Linked DNA regions of Leptothrix cholodnii SP-6. The protein of the gene in region 2 interacts with the protein of the main gene of each other region in a pairwise test. Links are inferred from orthologs where the notes say so. Each region holds a gene or a part of one and is shown on either strand. Other genes may lie near its edges. The genes, in order: recO and recR.

What was found.
Region 1: the proteins of recR (region 2) and recO interact in binary tests that used the Escherichia coli proteins (3 or more experiments, as listed by UniProt). The link is inferred for Leptothrix cholodnii SP-6 from one-to-one orthologs.

What each region holds. Positions count from the first base shown.
Region 1 is NC_010524.1:644,408-653,384, forward strand. What follows is about bases 1-2,956. They hold recO (DNA repair protein RecO), read right to left. Parts: upstream 1,886-2,956; coding sequence 1,115-1,885; downstream 1-1,114. Other genes in these bases: acpS (holo-ACP synthase), read right to left, coding at 1-256; LCHO_RS02995 (pyridoxine 5'-phosphate synthase), read right to left, coding at 253-1,059; era (GTPase Era), read right to left, coding at 1,889-2,908; rnc (ribonuclease III), read right to left, coding at 2,932-2,956. In the rest of the region: more of rnc, read right to left, coding at 2,957-3,618; LCHO_RS03015 (DUF4845 domain-containing protein), read right to left, coding at 3,647-4,018; lepB (signal peptidase I), read right to left, coding at 4,064-5,032; lepA (translation elongation factor 4), read right to left, coding at 5,049-6,857; LCHO_RS03030 (DegQ family serine endoprotease), read right to left, coding at 7,304-8,854. UniProt on the Escherichia coli protein: Involved in DNA repair and RecF pathway recombination.
Region 2 is NC_010524.1:2,137,197-2,146,108, forward strand. What follows is about bases 3,700-6,590. They hold recR (recombination mediator RecR), read right to left. Parts: upstream 5,498-6,590; coding sequence 4,901-5,497; downstream 3,700-4,900. Other genes in these bases: LCHO_RS09900 (transglycosylase SLT domain-containing protein), read left to right, coding at 3,700-4,846; LCHO_RS09910 (YbaB/EbfC family nucleoid-associated protein), read right to left, coding at 5,526-5,852; dnaX (DNA polymerase III subunit gamma/tau), read right to left, coding at 5,940-6,590. Also shown: LCHO_RS09880 (efflux RND transporter periplasmic adaptor subunit), read right to left, coding at 1-833; rnhA (ribonuclease HI), read right to left, coding at 963-1,445; LCHO_RS09890 (class I SAM-dependent methyltransferase), read right to left, coding at 1,511-2,332; gloB (hydroxyacylglutathione hydrolase), read left to right, coding at 2,331-3,113; more of LCHO_RS09900, read left to right, coding at 3,110-3,699; more of dnaX, read right to left, coding at 6,591-7,892; LCHO_RS09920 (AIR synthase-related protein), read left to right, coding at 7,928-8,912. UniProt on the Escherichia coli protein: May play a role in DNA repair. It seems to be involved in an RecBC-independent recombinational process of DNA repair. It may act with RecF and RecO.

The DNA.
Region 1 (8,977 bases), 1.5 Mb from region 2 along the record:
CGTTGAGGATCTCGCAGCTGCGCCAGCTCATCGGCTGGTGCAGGCCCAGGCCGATCGCCTTCGAGAACGCTTCCTTGGCGCTGAAGCGGGTCGCCAGATACGACAGGCCACGCGCCTCGACCTTGGCGCGGCGATAACGGAACACCTCGATCTCGCGTGGCCCCAGCACCCGCTCGGCGAAGCGGTCGCCGCGCCGCTGCAGCGTGGCGGCGATGCGGCGGATGTCGCAGATGTCGGTGCCGACGCCGTAGATCACGATCGAGCCGGCGCGAAGGCGTTCTGGATGCTGCGCTGGTAGGCGCGGATGGTCTCGGCGTAACCGAGTTCGAGCGCGTCGGCGATCAGCGCGTGGCCGATCGAGACCTCCAGCACACCCGGCACCGCGCGCAGGAAGTCGCTCAGGTTGTCGCGGTTGAGGTCGTGGCCGGCGTTGATCTCCAGCCCGACCGCGAGCGCCGCTTCGGCGCTGCGCACGAAGCCGTCCAGCACCTCGGCCTGGCGCACGGTGCCCCAGGCGCTGGCGTAGGTCTCGGTGTAGAGCTCGACGCGGTCGGCGCCGACCTCGCGCGCGGCGCGCATCGCCGACGGGTCCGGGTCCATGAACAGGCTGACGCGCACGCCCAGCGCGTGGCATTCGTCGATCAGCGGGCGCAGGCGCTCGGCGTCGTCAGGCGAATTTCCACCGAGTTGCCAACCGTGGTCGGAGGTGAACTGGTCGGTCGAGTCGGGCACGAAGGTGGCCTGATGCGGCCGCACGGCGCGGATCACGTCCATCAGGTTGTGGAACGGGTTGCCCTCGATGTTGTATTCGACCTGCGGCCAGGCCTTCAGCAGTTCGGCCAGGTCGGTGACGTCGTGGGCGCGGATGTGGCGTTCGTCGGGCCGCGGGTGCACCGTGATGCCCTGCGCGCCGGCTTCGAGCACGCAGGTGGCCGCGCGCGTCACGCTCGGGATGCCGAGGTGGCGGCTGTTGCGCAGCAGGGCCACCTTGTTGAGATTGACCGACAGGGCGGTGCGTGCGCCACGGGCGGCGGCTTCGGGGGCGACGAGCGGATTCATCGGGTCGGCAGCGCCGCGGCGCCTGCGGGTGATGGGAGTGATGGGGACGGAAGGCTCAGTCGAGCAGCTGCTGGACCTCGATCATCAGCGCACGGGTGCGCAGCGCCGAGGTGCCGAGATGATAGTGAAGCAGGCCGCGCAGCTGGCTCTTCAGTTCTTGCGGTGCCGCCAGGCAGGCGCGCTGCAGGGCGGCCAGATCGCTGTCGTGCAGCGCCGCCTGCAGGGCGACCAGCGCGCTGCCGGCGATGCCGCTGTCGCGCGGGCCGGCGACGCAGACGCCCGCTTCGGCGTTCAGGCTGTGGCGGGCGTTGTCCTGCACCGGCGTCTGGGTGGCGGTGACGAGGTGGAGCTCGGGCAGCACGCCGGAGTCGGACAGCAGCCGGATCTCGAAAGCGCGCAACGCCGCGGCCACGCCGGCGTCGTCAGGCCCGCTGAGCGCGGGCAGGGTGGCGGCGTAGGCGTCGAAAAGATGCGGGTGCGGGTCTTGCCGGGCCAGGCCGCGCAGCAGGATCTCGTTGAGGTGCATGCCCGCCAGCAGCGCGGCGCCACCGGGCATCGCGCCGCCGCCGGCCCATTCGGCGCTGCGCAGCAGCTGCACTTCGGCGCCGTCCTCGATGCGCTTGCTGCCGAGGGCGATGTTCAGACGCTGGAACGGCAGCAGCACGCAGCGCAGCTGCGAGTACGGCCGCTTGGCGCCCTTGGCCACCGCCGAGATGCGGCCGAGTTCGCGCGTGAACAGCTCCAGGATCAGGCTGGATTCGCTCCAGTCGTGGTGGTGCAGCACATAGGCCCCGAGCTGGGCCGGCGCGGCACGGCGGGTCGCCATGCCTTATTCGTAGCCGTAGCTCTTGAGGCGCTTCTCGTCGTCGGCCCAGCCGGAGCGCACCTTGACCCACAGCTCCAGGAAGACCTTGCAGTCGCCCAGCTTCTCGAGCTCGACCCGTGCTTCAGTGCCGATGCGCTTGAGGCGCTCGCCGCCGTCGCCGATCACGATGCCCTTGTGCGAATCGCGCTCGACGATGATGGTCGCGGCGATGCGGCGCAGCCGGCCTTCTTCTTCGTACTTGTCGATCTGCACCGTCGAGGTGTAGGGCAGCTCGTCGCCGGTGAGGCGGAAGAGTTTTTCACGGATCAGCTCGGCGGCCAGGAACTTGTCGCTGCGGTCGGTCAGCGCGTCTTCGTCGTAGTACCAGGGCTGCTCGGGCAGGTAGGGGCGCACGATGTTGAGCAGGCGCTTGGTGTCTTCTTCCTTCGTCGCCGTCAGCGGCACGAATTCGGTGAACGGGTGGCGCGCCTGCATCTGCTGCAGCCAGGGCATCAGGTCGGCGCGGCGCTGCACCATGTCGAGCTTGTTGGCCACCAGCAGCGTCGGCCGCCCGGGCGGCAGCAGCGCCAGCACCTTGGCATCGTCGGGGCCGAAGCGGCCGGCCTCGACCACGAACAGCACCACGTCGACGTCACCCAGCACCGACTGCACCGTCTTGTTGAGGTTGCGGTTGAGCGCCGAGGTGCCGCGGTTGGTGTGGCGGGTCTGGAAGCCCGGCGTGTCGACGAACACGAACTGGGTGTCGCCGTGGGTGCAGATGCCGGTGATGCGGTGGCGCGTGGTCTGCGCCTTGCGCGAGGTGATGCTGACCTTCTGCCCGATCAGCGTGTTGAGCAGCGTCGACTTGCCGACGTTGGGCCGACCGACGATGGCGATCAGGCCGCAGTGCGGGTTCTCGTGCACGATCGCAGCGGTCTCGTCGCCGTCGTCCTCGGGCTCGTCGGTGTCGTCGGACTCGTCCGGGTCCTCGATGTCTTCCGGTTCGTCGGACGCGTCGAGTTCGTCGGCGTCCGGTGGCAGCATGTCTTGGGGATCGATGGGGTGGGTCATTCGGGTGTCGAGCTGAGTTGTTCGAGCACCAGGCGCGCGGCTTCCTGTTCGGCGGCACGGCGCGAACGGCCTTCACCACGCGCTTCGATGCCCGGGCCGGCGACGCTGCAGACGACCACGAAGGTCTGGTCATGGGCGCGGCCGCGGGTGGTTTCGATGCGGTATTCGGGCACGCTCTGGCGACGTGCCTGGAGCCACTCCTGCAATTGGGTCTTGGCGTCCTTGGCCCAGGCCTGCGTCACGGTTTCGGACACCAGCGGTTCGAACAGCCGTCGCACCAGCGCCTGCGCGGCTTCATAACCGGCGTCGCGGTAGACCGCGCCGATCACCGCCTCCATGGCGTCGGCCAGGATCGACGGCCGCTGCGCGCCACCGGCACGCGCCTCGCCGTCGGACAGCCGCAGCACCGCCGGCAACTGCAGCGACAGCGCCAGGCGATGCAGCATGTCCTGGCGCACCAGGTGGGCGCGCACGCGGGTCAGGTCGCCTTCGGGTGAATCGTCGAACTGGTCGAACAGCAGGTCGGAGACCGTCATGTTCAGCACCGCGTCACCGAGGAACTCGAGCCGCTCGTTGTGGTCGGCCCCGTGGCTGCGGTGCGAAACCGCGCGCAAGAGCAGGGACTGGTCACGGAAGACGTGACCGAGGCGAGCCTGAAGGGTGTCGAGCGGGTAGGTGGACAAGGTGCGGTGCGGGTGGGTTGAGGCAGCGTCAGCTCGAGCTGCCACTGTATTTGATCAGCAGGTAGACCGAACCGAACAGTTCGATCTCCTTGTCGTAGGCGAAGCTGACGATCACGCGATCGTTGTCCTTGCGGACCTGCAGGTCCTTGCCCGAGATCGCGGTGATCGAGTACTCGATGTTCTTGTAGCGGTCGAACGCGGCGCGGATCTCCGGCACGGTGTTGCCGCCGGTGATCGCGACCTTCTCGACCGCCGTGCGGATCGTGTAGTACTCGTTGATCGTGGGCACCACACGCAGGGTGACCAGTCCGACCATCGAGATCACGATGGCCCAGAACATCAGGCCGATCAGCGTGATACCGCGTTGGGTACGCGTGTTCAGCGCTCGCATGGGGGTCATTGCAGATCTCCTGGACATTCTCGGGTCAGGCATGGCGCCGGATTTTCAACGGAAAAACCCGATGCGCTTGAGGTCGCTGAAGTTCATCCAGACGAAAAAGGCCCGTCCGACGATGTTCTCATCCGGCACGAAACCCCAGTAGCGCGAATCTTCGGAGTTGTCGCGGTTGTCACCCATCATGAAGTAGTGACCCGGCGGCACTTTGCAAGTGACGCCGTCGGAGGTGTAGCGGCAGGCCTCGGACTGCGGGAACTGGCGCCCGCGCATCGCGTAGCTCGACGGCATCTGCGGGTCGACCAGCAGGCGGTGGGTGGTCGGGCCCAGATCGGCGCGGAACTGCTTGGAGAAGGTACGGCGGTCTTCGTCGTAGTAGTCGTCGAGCTGCTCCAGCGGCACCGGCTTGCCGTTCAGGCTGAGCTTCTGGTTGATGTAGCTGATCTCGTCGCCGGGCACGCCGACCACCCGCTTGATGAAGTCGATGCTCGGGTCGACCGGGTAGCGGAACACCATCACGTCGCCGCGCTGCGGGTCGTTGATCGGGATGATCTTCTTGTTGATCACCGGCAGGCGCACGCCGTAGTGGAACTTGTTGACCAGGATGAGATCGCCGATCTCGAGCGTCGGGATCATCGAGCCCGACGGGATCTTGAACGGCTCGAACAGGAACGAGCGCAGCACGAAGACCATCAGGATCACCGGGAACAGCCCGGCGGTCCAGTCCAGCCACCAGGGTTGCGCCAGCACCTTGTGGCGCGCCTCGTCGATGTCGCCATCCACCTTGGCGATGCCCATGCGCTGCAGGTCGGCACGCCGCAGCGTGTCTTGACGGGCCAGGTTTTCAGCGGCGGCGAGCCGACGCGGCAGGAAGTGGAAGCGCTCGGCCAGCCAGTAGGCCAGGGTCACGACGGTCAGGCAGAAGAGCAGCAGCGAGAAATTGCCACTCCACTTGCCGAGATACCAGCCCATGCCGTAGAAGACGAGGCCGGCGTACAGAATGCCAGTGAGGGTTCCCATCGATGATCCGGTTCGGTCAGTCTTCGACCTGCAGGATCGCGAGGAAAGCTTCCTGCGGCACCTCGACGGAGCCGATCTGCTTCATGCGTTTCTTGCCGGCCTTCTGTTTTTCGAGCAGCTTGCGCTTGCGACTGATGTCGCCGCCATAGCATTTTGCCAGCACGTTCTTGCGCAACGCCTTGATGTTCTCGCGGGCGATGATGTTGGCGCCGATCGCCGCCTGGATCGCCACGTCGTACATCTGGCGCGGGATCTGCTCGCGCATCTTGGCCGCCACCGCGCGGCCGCGGTACTGGCTCTGCGCGCGGTGCACGATGATCGACAGCGCGTCGACCCGGTCGCCGTTGATCAGGATGTCGACCTTGACGACGTCCGACGCCCGGTATTCCTTGAACTCGTAGTCCATCGAGGCGTAGCCGCGCGACACCGACTTCAGCTTGTCGAAGAAGTCGAGCACGATCTCGGCCAGCGGCATCTCGTAGGTCAGCATGACCTGGCGGCCGTGGTAGGCCATGTTGAGCTGCACGCCGCGCTTCTGGTTGGCCAGCGTCATGACCGGGCCGACGTAGTCCTGCGGCATGTACAGGTGCACGGTGACGATGGGCTCGCGGATCTCGGCGATCTTGCCCACTTCGGGCATCTTCGAGGGGTTCTCGACCTCGATCACGTCGCCGCCGTTGAGCTGCACCTCGTAGACCACGCTCGGCGCGGTGGTGATCAGGTCCTGGTCGAACTCGCGTTCGAGCCGCTCCTGCACGATCTCCATGTGCAGCAGGCCCAGGAAGCCGCAGCGGAAGCCGAAGCCCAGCGCCTGCGACACCTCGGGCTCGTAGCGCAGCGAACTGTCGTTGAGCTTGAGCTTCTCGAGCGCGTCACGCAGCTGGTCGTATTCGCTCGCTTCGGTCGGATACAGGCCGGCGAAGACCTGCGGCTGGATTTCCTTGAAGCCCGGCAGCGCCTCGGCGGCCGGGCCGGCGTTGTTGGGCAGCTTCTTCTCGAGCGTGACGGTGTCGCCCACCTTGGCCGCCTGCAGCTCCTTGATGCCGCAGATGATGAAGCCCACCTCGCCGGCCTTGAGCGCCTCGCGGTTCTCGCTCTTGGGCGTGAACACGCCCAGGTGCTCGATCGGATAGACCGAGTTGGTCGCCATCATGCGGATGCGCTCGCCCTTGCCGAGCGTGCCGTCGACCACCCGCACCAGCATCACGACGCCGACGTAGTTGTCGAACCAGCTGTCGACGATCATCGCGCGCGGCGGGCCGTCGGGGTTGCCCTTGGGCGGCGGCATGCGGGCGATGACGGCCTCGAGGATCTCGTCGATGCCCATGCCGGTCTTGGCCGAGCAGGGGATCGCGTCGTCGGCGTCGATGCCGATCACGTCCTCGATCTCGGCCTTGGCGTTGTCGGGATCCGCGTTGGGCAGATCCATCTTGTTGAGCACCGGCACCACCGTGACGCCGAGGTCGAGCGCGGTGTAGCAGTTGGCCACCGTCTGCGCCTCGACGCCCTGGCTGGCGTCCACCACCAGCAGCGCGCCTTCGCAGGCCGACAGCGAACGGCTGACTTCATAGCTGAAGTCGACGTGCCCGGGGGTGTCGATCAGGTTCAGGTTGTAGACCTGACCGTCGCGTGCCTTGTACTGCAGCGCAGCGGTCTGGGCCTTGATCGTGATGCCGCGCTCGCGTTCGATGTCCATCGAGTCGAGCACCTGGGCCTCCATCTCGCGATCGCTGAGGCCGCCGCACCGCTGGATGATCCGGTCGGCCAGCGTGCTCTTGCCGTGGTCGATGTGGGCGATGATCGAAAAATTGCGGATGTGGTCCATGGGTCGTCGAGACGCTCGGCGGCTCTAGCCACAACGGTGTCGGCAACACCTTGTCGGCTCAGATCGTGCAGCGATGTGAAGGCGCGCGGCGCCGGGGCAGAAACAAAAAAAAGGCACGCCCAAGAGATGACGCGCCTTCCAACAAAAAGGTATGGCAACTGCTTTGTTGGGACTTTATTGTAGCCAAAACCTCCCGGCGCAAGCAGTCCGGGCGGTTGGTGCCGGCTGCGATCAGGGCCAAGGTGGTGAGGGTTTCCGGCCGCGGTGGGCCCTCGTCCGCCGGGCGTGGGGCGTCCGGCAGGCGGGTGTTTCGTCAGTTCAGGGCGTGCCTGGATGCGTTCAAGAAGGCGTCGGAAATCCGACTGGCGTGCTGCGGTTTTCTTCGATGTGAAATCCCCGTTCGGGCGTCGAGGGATTCGAGCCGATGGCGCAGCACGCCGGATCGCTCATTTGCCGGGCCGGATCACCGCGTACTGGGCCCACTCGCCGCGGCGGAACAGCAGGTTGACCGGCTTGCTCTTGTCGAGCTTGCCGACCACCGCCTCGAACTGGCGCAGGTTGGTGATCTCGGTGTTGGCCACCGCCAGGATGATGTCGCCCTCGCGCAGGCCGGCCCGCCCGCCCGCGCCGTCCACCGCGTCGACCCGCACGCCGCCCTTGACCTTGAGCTCCTCGCGCTGCTTGGCACTCAGGTCGCTCACCGTCAGGCCCAGCAGGCTGACCGTGGCGGGTGCGGCCGGCTTGGCCGGTGCGGGCTCGGTGCTGGCCGGCCTGGCGGCGGCTTCGGCTTCGAGCTCGGCGACGGTGACGCTGAGATCGCGCATGCTGCCGCGGCGGAACACCTGGATCGTGGTCTTGGTGCCCGGTGCGGTCTTGCCGACCAGGCGCGGCAGGTCGTTCCACTTCTCGACCGGCTTGCCGTCGAAGCGCGTCACGATGTCACCGGCTTCCAGGCCCGCCTTGCCGGCCGGGCTGCCGTCCTCGACCGAGCGCACCAGCGCGCCGGCCGCCTTGCCCAGGCCGAGCGACTCGGCCACGTCCTTGGTGACCTCGCCGATCTGCACGCCGATGCGCCCGCGCACCACCCGGCCGCTGGTGCGCAGCTGGTCGGCCACGCGGCTGGCCTCGTCGATCGGGATCGCGAACGAGATGCCCATGTAGCCGCCCGAGCGGCTGTAGATCTGCGAGTTCACGCCCACCACCTCGCCGCGCAGGTTGATCAGCGGCCCGCCGGAGTTGCCGGGGTTGATCGCCACGTCGGTCTGGATGAACGGCACCAGGTCGCCGGTGTCACGCGCCTTGGCGCTGACGATGCCGGCCGTCACCGTGTTGTCGAGATCGAAGGGCGAGCCGATCGCGATCACCCATTCGCCGACCTTGAGACGGCTGACGTCGCCCAGGCGCACCGCCGGCAGGCCGGTGGCGTCGAGCTTGAGCACCGCGATGTCGGTGCGCTTGTCGGCGCCCACCACGCGGGCCTTGAACTCGCGCTTGTCGGTCAGGCGCACCGTGACTTCGTCGGCGCCCTCGACCACATGCGCGTTGGTCATCACGAAGCCGTCGCTGCTGACGATGAAGCCCGAGCCGACGCCGCGCGGCACCGCTTCTTCTTCGCTCTGGCCCTGGCCGGGCGGCCCCTGACGTGGGCCCTGGCGCGGGATCGGCACGCCGAAGAAGCGGCGGAAGAACTCCTGCATCTCCTCGTCGGCCGGGTTGTCCGAGCGCGCCGTGCGGGCCTTGGCGGTGGTGCGGATGTTGACCACCGCCGGGCCGACCTGCTCGACCAGTTCGGTGAAGTCGGGCAGTCCGCGCACCAGCGGTGCCGCCGCGCCGGCCTGGGCAGCTGCAGCCTGCGCGCCGCCCGACTGGGCCAGGGCCGGTGTCGGCAGCAGGCACGCCGCCGTCAGCAGGGGGGCGAGCCAGCGCAGGGCGGCAACGCTGCGAGGGGTGGAATCGGATCGCTTGTGCACGCTCGTGCGCGACGAATGTTCAGACATGCAAACCTCTCTGTTTGAGATCAGCGTAACAGGGCACGGTCTTTGTTGGCGCCGCGGGGCCGATTTCAAGCCCCCGCCGCGACGGCTGCGATCGCCCCGGCTGCGCCGCCGTGCGCAGCGGCC
Region 2 (8,912 bases):
CGGTCGCCCGGGTTGTTGACCCGCGCGCGCACCAGCAGGGCCCGGCCGTTGGCATCGACCTGGGCATCGATGGCTTCGACCTGGCCCTTGAACTGCTGACCCGGAAAGGCGTCCATCTCGGCCTCGATGACCGCGCCGCGCCGCAGCCGGCCCAGCACCCGCTCGGGCAGGCGGTAATCGAGCCACATGCTGCTGGTGTCTTCGAGGTTGATGAGGTCGGCGCCATCCTTGACGAAATCGCCGACGTTGATCAGCCGGATGCCGGCCATCGCGTCGAACGGTGCAAGCACGCGCATGCGCGCCAGCTGCGCCTCGACCAGCCGGACTTGCGCATCGGCCACGGCGACGTTGGCGGCCGCCTGATCGACGGCACTCTGGCTCACGAACTTTTCAGCTGCCAGCTCCTGGCTGCGCTGCAGATTGGTGTTGGCGATGCCGGCCTGGGCCCGCGCCTGCTGCAACTGGGCCTGCTGCAGGGTGTCGTCGAGCTGGATCAGCAGTTGGCCGCGGCGCACCCGCTGGCCGTCCTGGAAGCCGATCTTCATGATCCGGCCGGCCACCTCGGGCCGCATCATCACGCCCTGGTTGGAGCGCAGGCTGCCGACCGCGTGCACATCGTCGTCGAGCCGGCGCAACACCACCTGGCCGACCTCGACCGGTGCCGGCCCGCCCGCGTTGCCGGATCGGCCCTGAGCCCCCTTGGCCGCGCCAGAACCCGCGCCGGCCACCGGCCCACCCGCCGCTGCCTCGCCGGCGACGGGACTCGTGCCGGCGGGTCGGTTCTGCACCCAATAGGCCGCACCGGCGAGGGCCACCAGGCCCACGAGGGCCACCAGTTTTTGTGTGATCTTCACAGGGCGCCAGGCCCGTGGAGGGGCCGTTGAAGAGGTTGACGCTGAAATGTAAGCGCAGCCACCGGCGGTCGGGCAGTGCGAAACCGAATGGCCCGTCGCGGGCAGGGATCAGCGCGCGCGCGCGACTTCGACGCCGCGGTTGGCGAGCGCATCGGCGCGTTCGTTGCCCGGGTCGCCGGCATGGCCCTTGACCCAGCGCCACTCGATCTGGTGCAAGGTGGACAAGGCATCCAGGCGCTGCCAGAGGTCGACGTTCTTGACCGGCTTGTTGTCGGCGGTTTTCCAGCCGCGCCGCTTCCAGCCGTGAATCCAGCTGCTGATGCCGTTCTGGACGTAGGCGCTGTCGGTGTAGACCGTGATGCGGCAGCTGCGCTTGAGGCTGGCCAGCGCCTCGATCACCGCCATCATCTCCATGCGGTTGTTGGTGGTGTTGGCCTCGCCGCCGCAGAGCTCCTTTTCATGCCCGCCGCTGACCAGCCAGGCACCCCAGCCGCCCGGGCCCGGGTTGCCCTTGCAGGCGCCGTCGGTGTAGATCACCACCTCGGGTTTGGCGATGACCGCTTGCGGGCCGGCTGTCGATTCGATGCTCATGGATGGGGCTAATTTTTCAAAGGCCGAAGTATCGGGCCAGCGCCAGCCTCGAGGCTCGAATCGCGTCAGGGCTCGTGGTGATGCCGGGCGACCGCCGCCGGAACGGTCGCGCCCTGGGTCTTCTTGCGCCAGGCCGGACCCATCAGGCGCATCGCGCGCACCCGCTTGACGGCCACCAGCACATAGGCCGAACCCAGCACCGGCCACCAGCGCGAGCCGGCATCGTCGAACCAGGCGCAGCGCTCGAGCCAGCGCTCGGTCGCGAACGGCGGGCGATAGCAGCCGAAGCGGCCGGACTCGAACTCGAGGCCCAGCAGCCGCAGCCAGTCGCGCAGGCGGCGCCAGCCGATCAGTTCGGTGCCGCTGCTGACCGGGCCCGAGCCCCAGCCCAGCCGGCCTGCGACGTCGGCGCTGGCCTGGTAGGCGCCCCACAGGCTGGCGGGGTTGAAACCGATCACCACCACCCGGCCCTCGGGCATCAGCACCCGCTCGACCTCGCGCAGGGTCTGGTGCGCATCACCGGCAAGTTCGAGCGTGTGGGGCAGGACCACGAGGTCCAGGCTGGCGGACGGAAACGGCAGCGTCTCGTAGTCGCTCATGACGCTCAGCGGCAGCGGGCCGGGTGGCCAGATCGCGGCGCCGTCGACCGGCGCGGGCGCGCTGGCGGCCAGTCCCGCGTTCAAGGGTCCGTCGTTGACCAGCCAGCGGTGGCGCATGCGGTTGCAGCGCAGTCCCTGCACCGCCGGCCAGCCCAGTTGCACCGCGTGGTAGCCGAAAATGTTGCTCACCAGGCGATCGAGCTGGGCCTGCTCCCACGCGACCAGATAGCGGCCCGGAGGGGTCGTCAGCCACTCGTCAATCCCTATAATTGCTGACTCTTTCGCCATGAATCTACTAGCGCTGCCCGCCTTCGACGACAACTACATCTGGATGCTCCATGACGGCCAGGCGGGCGTGGTGGTGGATCCGGGTGACGCTGCGCCGGTGATTGCGGCGCTCGAGCGCCTGTCGCTGCGTCTGGCGGGCATTCTAGTGACGCACCACCACGGCGATCACGTCGGTGGCCTGGCCGCCCTGCTGCAGCGATGGCCGGTGCCGGTGTGGGGCCCTGCGGGCGAGCCGATGCCGGTGCCCGTCACCGCGGTGCGCGATGGCGACACGGTGCGTGTGCTCGGCCTGGCCCTGCAGGTCATCGACGTGCCCGGCCACACCGCCGGCCATGTCGCCTACTTCATCGATGCGGCCGATCAGCCGTCGATCGGCGAGCCGGTGCTGTTCTGTGGCGACACGCTGTTCTCGGCCGGCTGCGGCCGGCTGTTCGAGGGCACGCCGGCGCAGATGCTGACGTCGTTGTCGCGCCTGGCCGCGCTGCCCGGCGACACCCGCGTCTGCTGCGCCCACGAGTACACGCTGTCGAACCTGCGCTTCGCGCGTGCGGTCGAGCCCGACAATGCCGCGATCGCCCGGCACGAGGCCCATTGCCTCGGCCTGCGCGCCACCCGGACCCCCACCTTGCCCAGCCGGATCGCGCTGGAGCGCCAGATCAACCCCTTTCTGCGCAGCCACGAGGCCGCCGTCATCGAGACGGCGCGCGAGCGTGGCGCCGATGCGCACGACCCGGTGGCGGTGTTTGCCGCCATCAGAGCCTGGAAGAACACCTACCGATGAAATCATCCGCACGCGCCGGTCTGGCACTCACCGCCGTCGCCTTGGCCAGCTGGCTGGCCGGTTGCGCGACCGCCCCGCAGGCCTCGCTGTCCAACACCAGCGAGATCCCGCCGCCGCCGCTGCTGACCACCGTCTCGACCCGCACCCAGCGCCCGCAAGAAGGCCCGCTCGCGCCGCTGCCGTCGCTGGACGGCCAGAACGCGCCGGTCGCCAGCGCCGCCGCACCCGGGGCCGGCGACGTCGCCACCAGCCCGCAACCGGCCGCGACCCGCACGCTCAACCCGACCGGCACGGCCCATGCCGACGACGGCGGCGCCACGGTCGACGTCCGGCCGCTGGCCCGCTCCGAGATCCTCAGCGCCGCCCTGCCCCCGGCCGAGCCCGAAAACGGCATCGATGCAGCCGGCCGACCGACCGACATCCTGCGTCCCGATCAGACGCCGATCGACGACTCGCAGGCCCGCCTCGACCTCTGGCAGCGCGTGCGCGACAGCTACCGCATGCCCGATCTCGACGGCGCGCTGGTCGAGCAGCACGAGCGCTGGTACGCCGCCCGCCCCGAATACGTGCAGCGCATGACCGAGCGCGGCGGCCGCTACCTGTTCCACATCCTCGACGAAGTCCAGCGTCGCGGCATGCCCGGCGAGCTGGCGCTGCTGCCGTTCATCGAAAGCGCCTTCAACCCGCAGGCGATGTCGGTCGCCAAGGCGTCGGGCATGTGGCAGTTCATCCCGTCGACCGGGCGCGATTTCGACCTCAAGCAGAACCATTTCCGCGACGACCGCCGCGACGTGCTGGCCTCGACCCGCGCCGCGCTCGACTACCTGGCGCGCCTGCATCGTCAGTTCGGCGACTGGCACCTCGCGCTGGCCGCCTACAACTGGGGTGAAGGCAACGTCAGCCGGGCCATCGCGCGCAACCAGCGCCTGGGCCTGGCCACCGGCTACGAGAGCCTGCGCATGCCGGCCGAGACGCGCAGCTACGTGCCCAAGCTGCAGGCGGTCAAGAACATCGTCGCCAACCCGCGCGCCTTCGGCCTGACGCTGCCGGCGCTCGAGAACCACCCGTATTTCATGAGCGTGGCGATCAAGCGCGACATCGACGTGGCGCTGGCCGCGCGGCTGGCCGGTCTCGGCGTCGACGAGTTCAAGGCGCTCAACCCGTCGATGAACAAGCCCGTCATCCTGGCCGCAGGCACGCCGCAGGTGCTGCTGCCCTACGACAACGCCGATGCGTTCGTGCGCCGCCTCGAGGCCCATCAAGGCCCGCTCGCCAGCTGGACCGCCTGGGTCGTGCCGCGCACCATGCGCCCGGCCGATGCGGCCAGGCAGGTCGGCGTGAGCGAGTCGGTGCTGCGCGAGGTCAACCACATCCCGCCGCGCATGCTGGTCAAGGCCAGTTCGACCCTGCTGGTGCCGCGCTCGCTGCGGCGCAGCGTCGACGTCTCCGAGCAGGTCGCCGACAACGCCTACATGAGCCTGGCGCCGGATCTGCCGCCGATGAAGAAGGTGGCGATCAAGGCGCGCAAGGGCGACACGGTGGCCAGCGTGGCCAAGCGCCATCGCATCAGCGCGGCGCAACTGGCGCAATGGAACAAGGTGTCGACCAGCGCGCGCTTTGCCGCCGGCCAGTCGCTGGTGATCTACAAGGCGAACAAGCCGGCCAAGGCCACCAAGGTGCGCCGTGCCCAGGCGCCGGCCAAGGCGGTCAGGGTGGCGAGCAGCCGTCCGTGAATCGACTGAAGCAACCGAAGCCGCCGCGGCATGCGGCTGCTTCGGCGGGCCGCTTCAGCGCCGCTCGCTGAAGGCGTGCGCGATGGTGCCGAGGTCGACGTATTCGAGCTCGCTGCCGATCGGCACGCCGCGCGCCAGCCGCGTCACGCGCAGGCCGCGTGACTTGAGGGCCTCGGCGATCACGTGCGCCGTGACCTCGCCCTCGGCGGTGAAGTTGGTCGCGACGATCACCTCCTGCACCACCTCGTCGAAGGCGCGCTCGATCAGCGCCGGCAGGCCGATGTCGTGCGCGCCCACGCCGTCGAGCGGGCTGAGCTTGCCCATCAGCACGAAATACAGCCCGCGGTAGCTGCCGGTGCGCTCCACCGCGGCCTGGTCGGCCGGCGTCTCGACGACGCACAGCTGATGCGGATCGCGCTGCGGGTCGAGGCAGGTGGCGCACACCGGCTGCTCGGTGAAGGTGTGGCAGCGCTCGCAGTGCTGCACCTTCTGCACCGCCGCATCCAGCGCGCGCGCCAGCTGCGAGGCGGCGGGCTGGTCGTGCTGCAGCAGGTGATACGCCATGCGCTGCGCCGACTTCACGCCCACGCCCGGCAATCGGCGCAGCGCCTCGACCAGGTGCGCCAGGGCGTCGCCGGACGAGGCTTTCATCGTGAGTCCCGACGCCTGCGCGCCGTCATCAGAACGGGAACTTCATGCCCGGGGGCAGCGGCATGCCGGCGGTGAGCTTGCCCATCTTTTCCTGGCTGACCGCTTCGGCACGGCGCACGGCATCGTTGAAGGCGGCGGCCACCAGGTCTTCGAGCATGTCCTTGTCGTCGGCCAGCAGGCTCGGGTCGATCGACAGGCGCTTGACGTCGTGCTTGCAGGTCATCACCACCTTCACCAGGCCGGCACCCGACTGGCCTTCGACCTCGACGTTGGCGAGTTCGTCCTGTGCCTTCTTCAGGTTGTCCTGCATCGCCTGGGCTTGTTTCATCAGGCCGGCGAGTTGTCCTTTGATCATGGCGTGTCCTTGGGGTTGGAATGGAAAATGGAAAAGTGGAAGTTGAAACGGGGGTGGCCCGTGGCCACGGGCAAGCGAGTCTGACCGTCAGCGAGGCCGCACCGAACCCGGCACGATGCGCGCGCTCGGGTAGCGCGCCAGCAACTGCTGCACCACCGGATCGTTGCGGATCACCCGTTCGGCCTGCGCCTGGGCCTGCGACCTGGCTGCCACGTCACGGCGGGCGGCGCTGTCGGTGACGGCACCGACGTCGATCTCCAGCCGCTGCGGCTGTCCGAGCAGTTCGCTCATGGCGGCCTGCAGGCGCTCGCGGTGGCTGGCCTGGCGCAGCGATTCGCGCTCGACGCGCAGCTGCCAGCAGACCGGATCGGCAGCGTCGTCGATGCCGGTGCATTCGGCCTGCCAGGCCAGCTCACGCACCAGGCCGGTGACCTTGGTCTGCGCGAGCAGCTGCTGCACGGTGGCCAGCCAGCGGGCCTGGGCCGGATGGGGCGCGGGGATGTCGGCGGCCTGCGGTGCGTCGACGACTTCGGGCGATGGCGGTTGGCTCTCGTTGCGGGCGGTCGGGCGGGCGCCGTCCGATGACTCGGACTCTTCGCGCACCCAGGGCGGTTCGTCGTCCCAGGGTGGCGTTTCGGCTGCCGCAGCAGGCGCCGCCGCCGGACGCAACGGTGGCGCCGGTTCGGACACGCTGATCGCAGTCGGGGCAGCCATCGGGGCAGCAACCGGGGCAGCCATCGGGGTCGGGGATGCGCGCGGCGGCTCCGGGCGGACCGGTGGGGCCGACGGTGCCTGCGCCACCGATGGCACCGTCGTCTTGCTGACGGCGCCGCTGGTGCGCAGCAGCTCGCGGCTGGCTGCCACGGCCGGAGCCGGCACGGGCGCTGCGGCGACGATCGGCGCGGCGGCTGCCGGCCTGACCGCCGACGCAGCGGCACCACCGGCCGGCCGGAACGCCAGCATGCGCAGCAGCACCATCACCAGGCCGCTGTATTCATCGGGCGCCAGCGCCAGTTCGGCACGGCCGTGCAGCGCGATGCTGTAGAGCAGCTGGGTCTCGTCGGCCGGCAGCAAGGGCGCCAGGCCCTGCAGCACCGCCGCGTCGGGATGGGTCGGGTCGATCGCCTGCGGCACTGCCTGCAGCACCGCCATCTGCTGCGCCAGATCGGCCAGCTCTTCGAGCGTGCCGGCGGCCGACAGGCCCTGCGCGCGCAGCTCGTCGACCGTGCGCACCAGCGCCACGCCGTCGCTGGCGGCCAGCGCCTCGACGATGCGCACCCCATGACCGCGGTCGACCGCACCCAGCATCTGGCGCACGGCGGCCTCGCCGAGGTGGCCGCCGGCGTAGGCGATGGCCTGGTCGGTGAGCGACAGCGCGTCGCGCATCGAGCCGCGCGCGCCACGCGCCAGCAGCCGCAGCGCCGGATCCTCGAACGGCACCGATTCGGCGTTCAGCACTGTCTGCAGGTGCTCGAAGACGGTTTCGGTGGCCATCGGCCGCAGGTTGAACTGCAGGCAGCGGCTCAGCACCGTCACCGGCACCTTCTGCGGATCGGTGGTGGCGAGCACGAACTTCAGGTACTCGGGCGGCTCCTCGAGCGTCTTCAGCATCGCGTTGAAGGCGGTCGTCGAGAGCATGTGCACCTCGTCGATCATGTAGACCTTGAAGCGCCCCACCACCGGCTTGTAGACGGCCTGATCGAGCAGCTGGCTGATCTCGTCGACACCGCGGTTCGACGCCGCATCGAGCTCGACATAGTCGACGTGGCGGCCGGCGTCGATGTCGCGGCAGGCGCTGCACACGCCACATGGCGTGGCGGTGATGCCGCCCAGGCCGTCGGCGCCGACGCAGTTCAGGCTCTTGGCCAGGATGCGCGAGACGGTGGTCTTGCCGACGCCGCGGGTGCCGGTGAACAGGTAGGCGTGGTGCAGACGCTGTTGCGTCAGGGCATTGCTCAGGGCCTGCACGACGTGCGCCTGCCCCACCAGCTCGGCGAAGCTGCGCGGGCGGTACTTGCGGGCCAGGACGATATAGGACATGGAGAGGATTCTAGGGTGCCCGATAATCGCTCCCCATGACTTCCGCCTCCCCCACCCCGTCCTCGGCCATGCCGGGCGATGCCGCCACCGGCACCCTGAGCTACGAACAAGCCGGCGTCAACTACGACCTGATCGACCCGCTCAAGGTCACGGCCCAGCGCGCCGCGGCCTCCACCGCCAGCCAGCTGGCGCACCACGGTTTCACCGAAGTGGCCGCCTCGCGCGGCGAATCGGCCTATGTGGTCGACGTCGGGCCGTTCTACCTCGCCTCGATCGTCGAGTGCCTGGGCACCAAGACGCTCGTCGCCGACGAGATGGCGCGCCTGACCGGCAAGAGCTGGTACGACGCCATCGCGCAAGACACCATCGCGATGGCCATCAACGACCTGATCACGGTCGGCGCCACGCCGCTGGTGGTGCAGGCCTACTGGGCCGCCGGCGGCTCCGACTGGTTCGGCGACGACCAGCGCTCGCAGGCGCTGGTGGCCGGCTGGAAGCGCGCCTGCGAGGTCTGCCAGGTCGCCTGGGGCGGCGGCGAAACCCCGGCGCTGGCCGGCATCGTCGAAGAAGGCCGCATCGACCTGGCGGCCTCGTGCACCGGCCTGATCAACCCGAAGGAGCGCCTGTCGGTGGGCGACAAGCTCGCCGCCGGCGACGCCATCGTGCTGCTGGCGTCGAGCGGCATCCACGCCAACGGCCTGAGCCTGGCGCGCAAGCTGGTCGAGCGCCTGCCCGACGGCTACCTGACCGAGATCGCCCCCGGGCTGACGTACGGCGCGGCGCTGCTGGCGCCCACCACGCTCTATTCGCCGGTCACCGAGGCGCTGTTCAAGGCCGGCATCACGCCGCACTACTGCGCCAACATCACCGGCCACGGCTGGCGCAAGCTGCTGCGCCATCCGGCCGAACTGAGCTACCGCATCCACACGGTGCCGCCGGTGACGCCGGTGCTGCGCTTCATCCAGCAGCAGGCGCAGCAGGACGACCGCGAGGCCTACAGCACGCTCAACATGGGCGCGG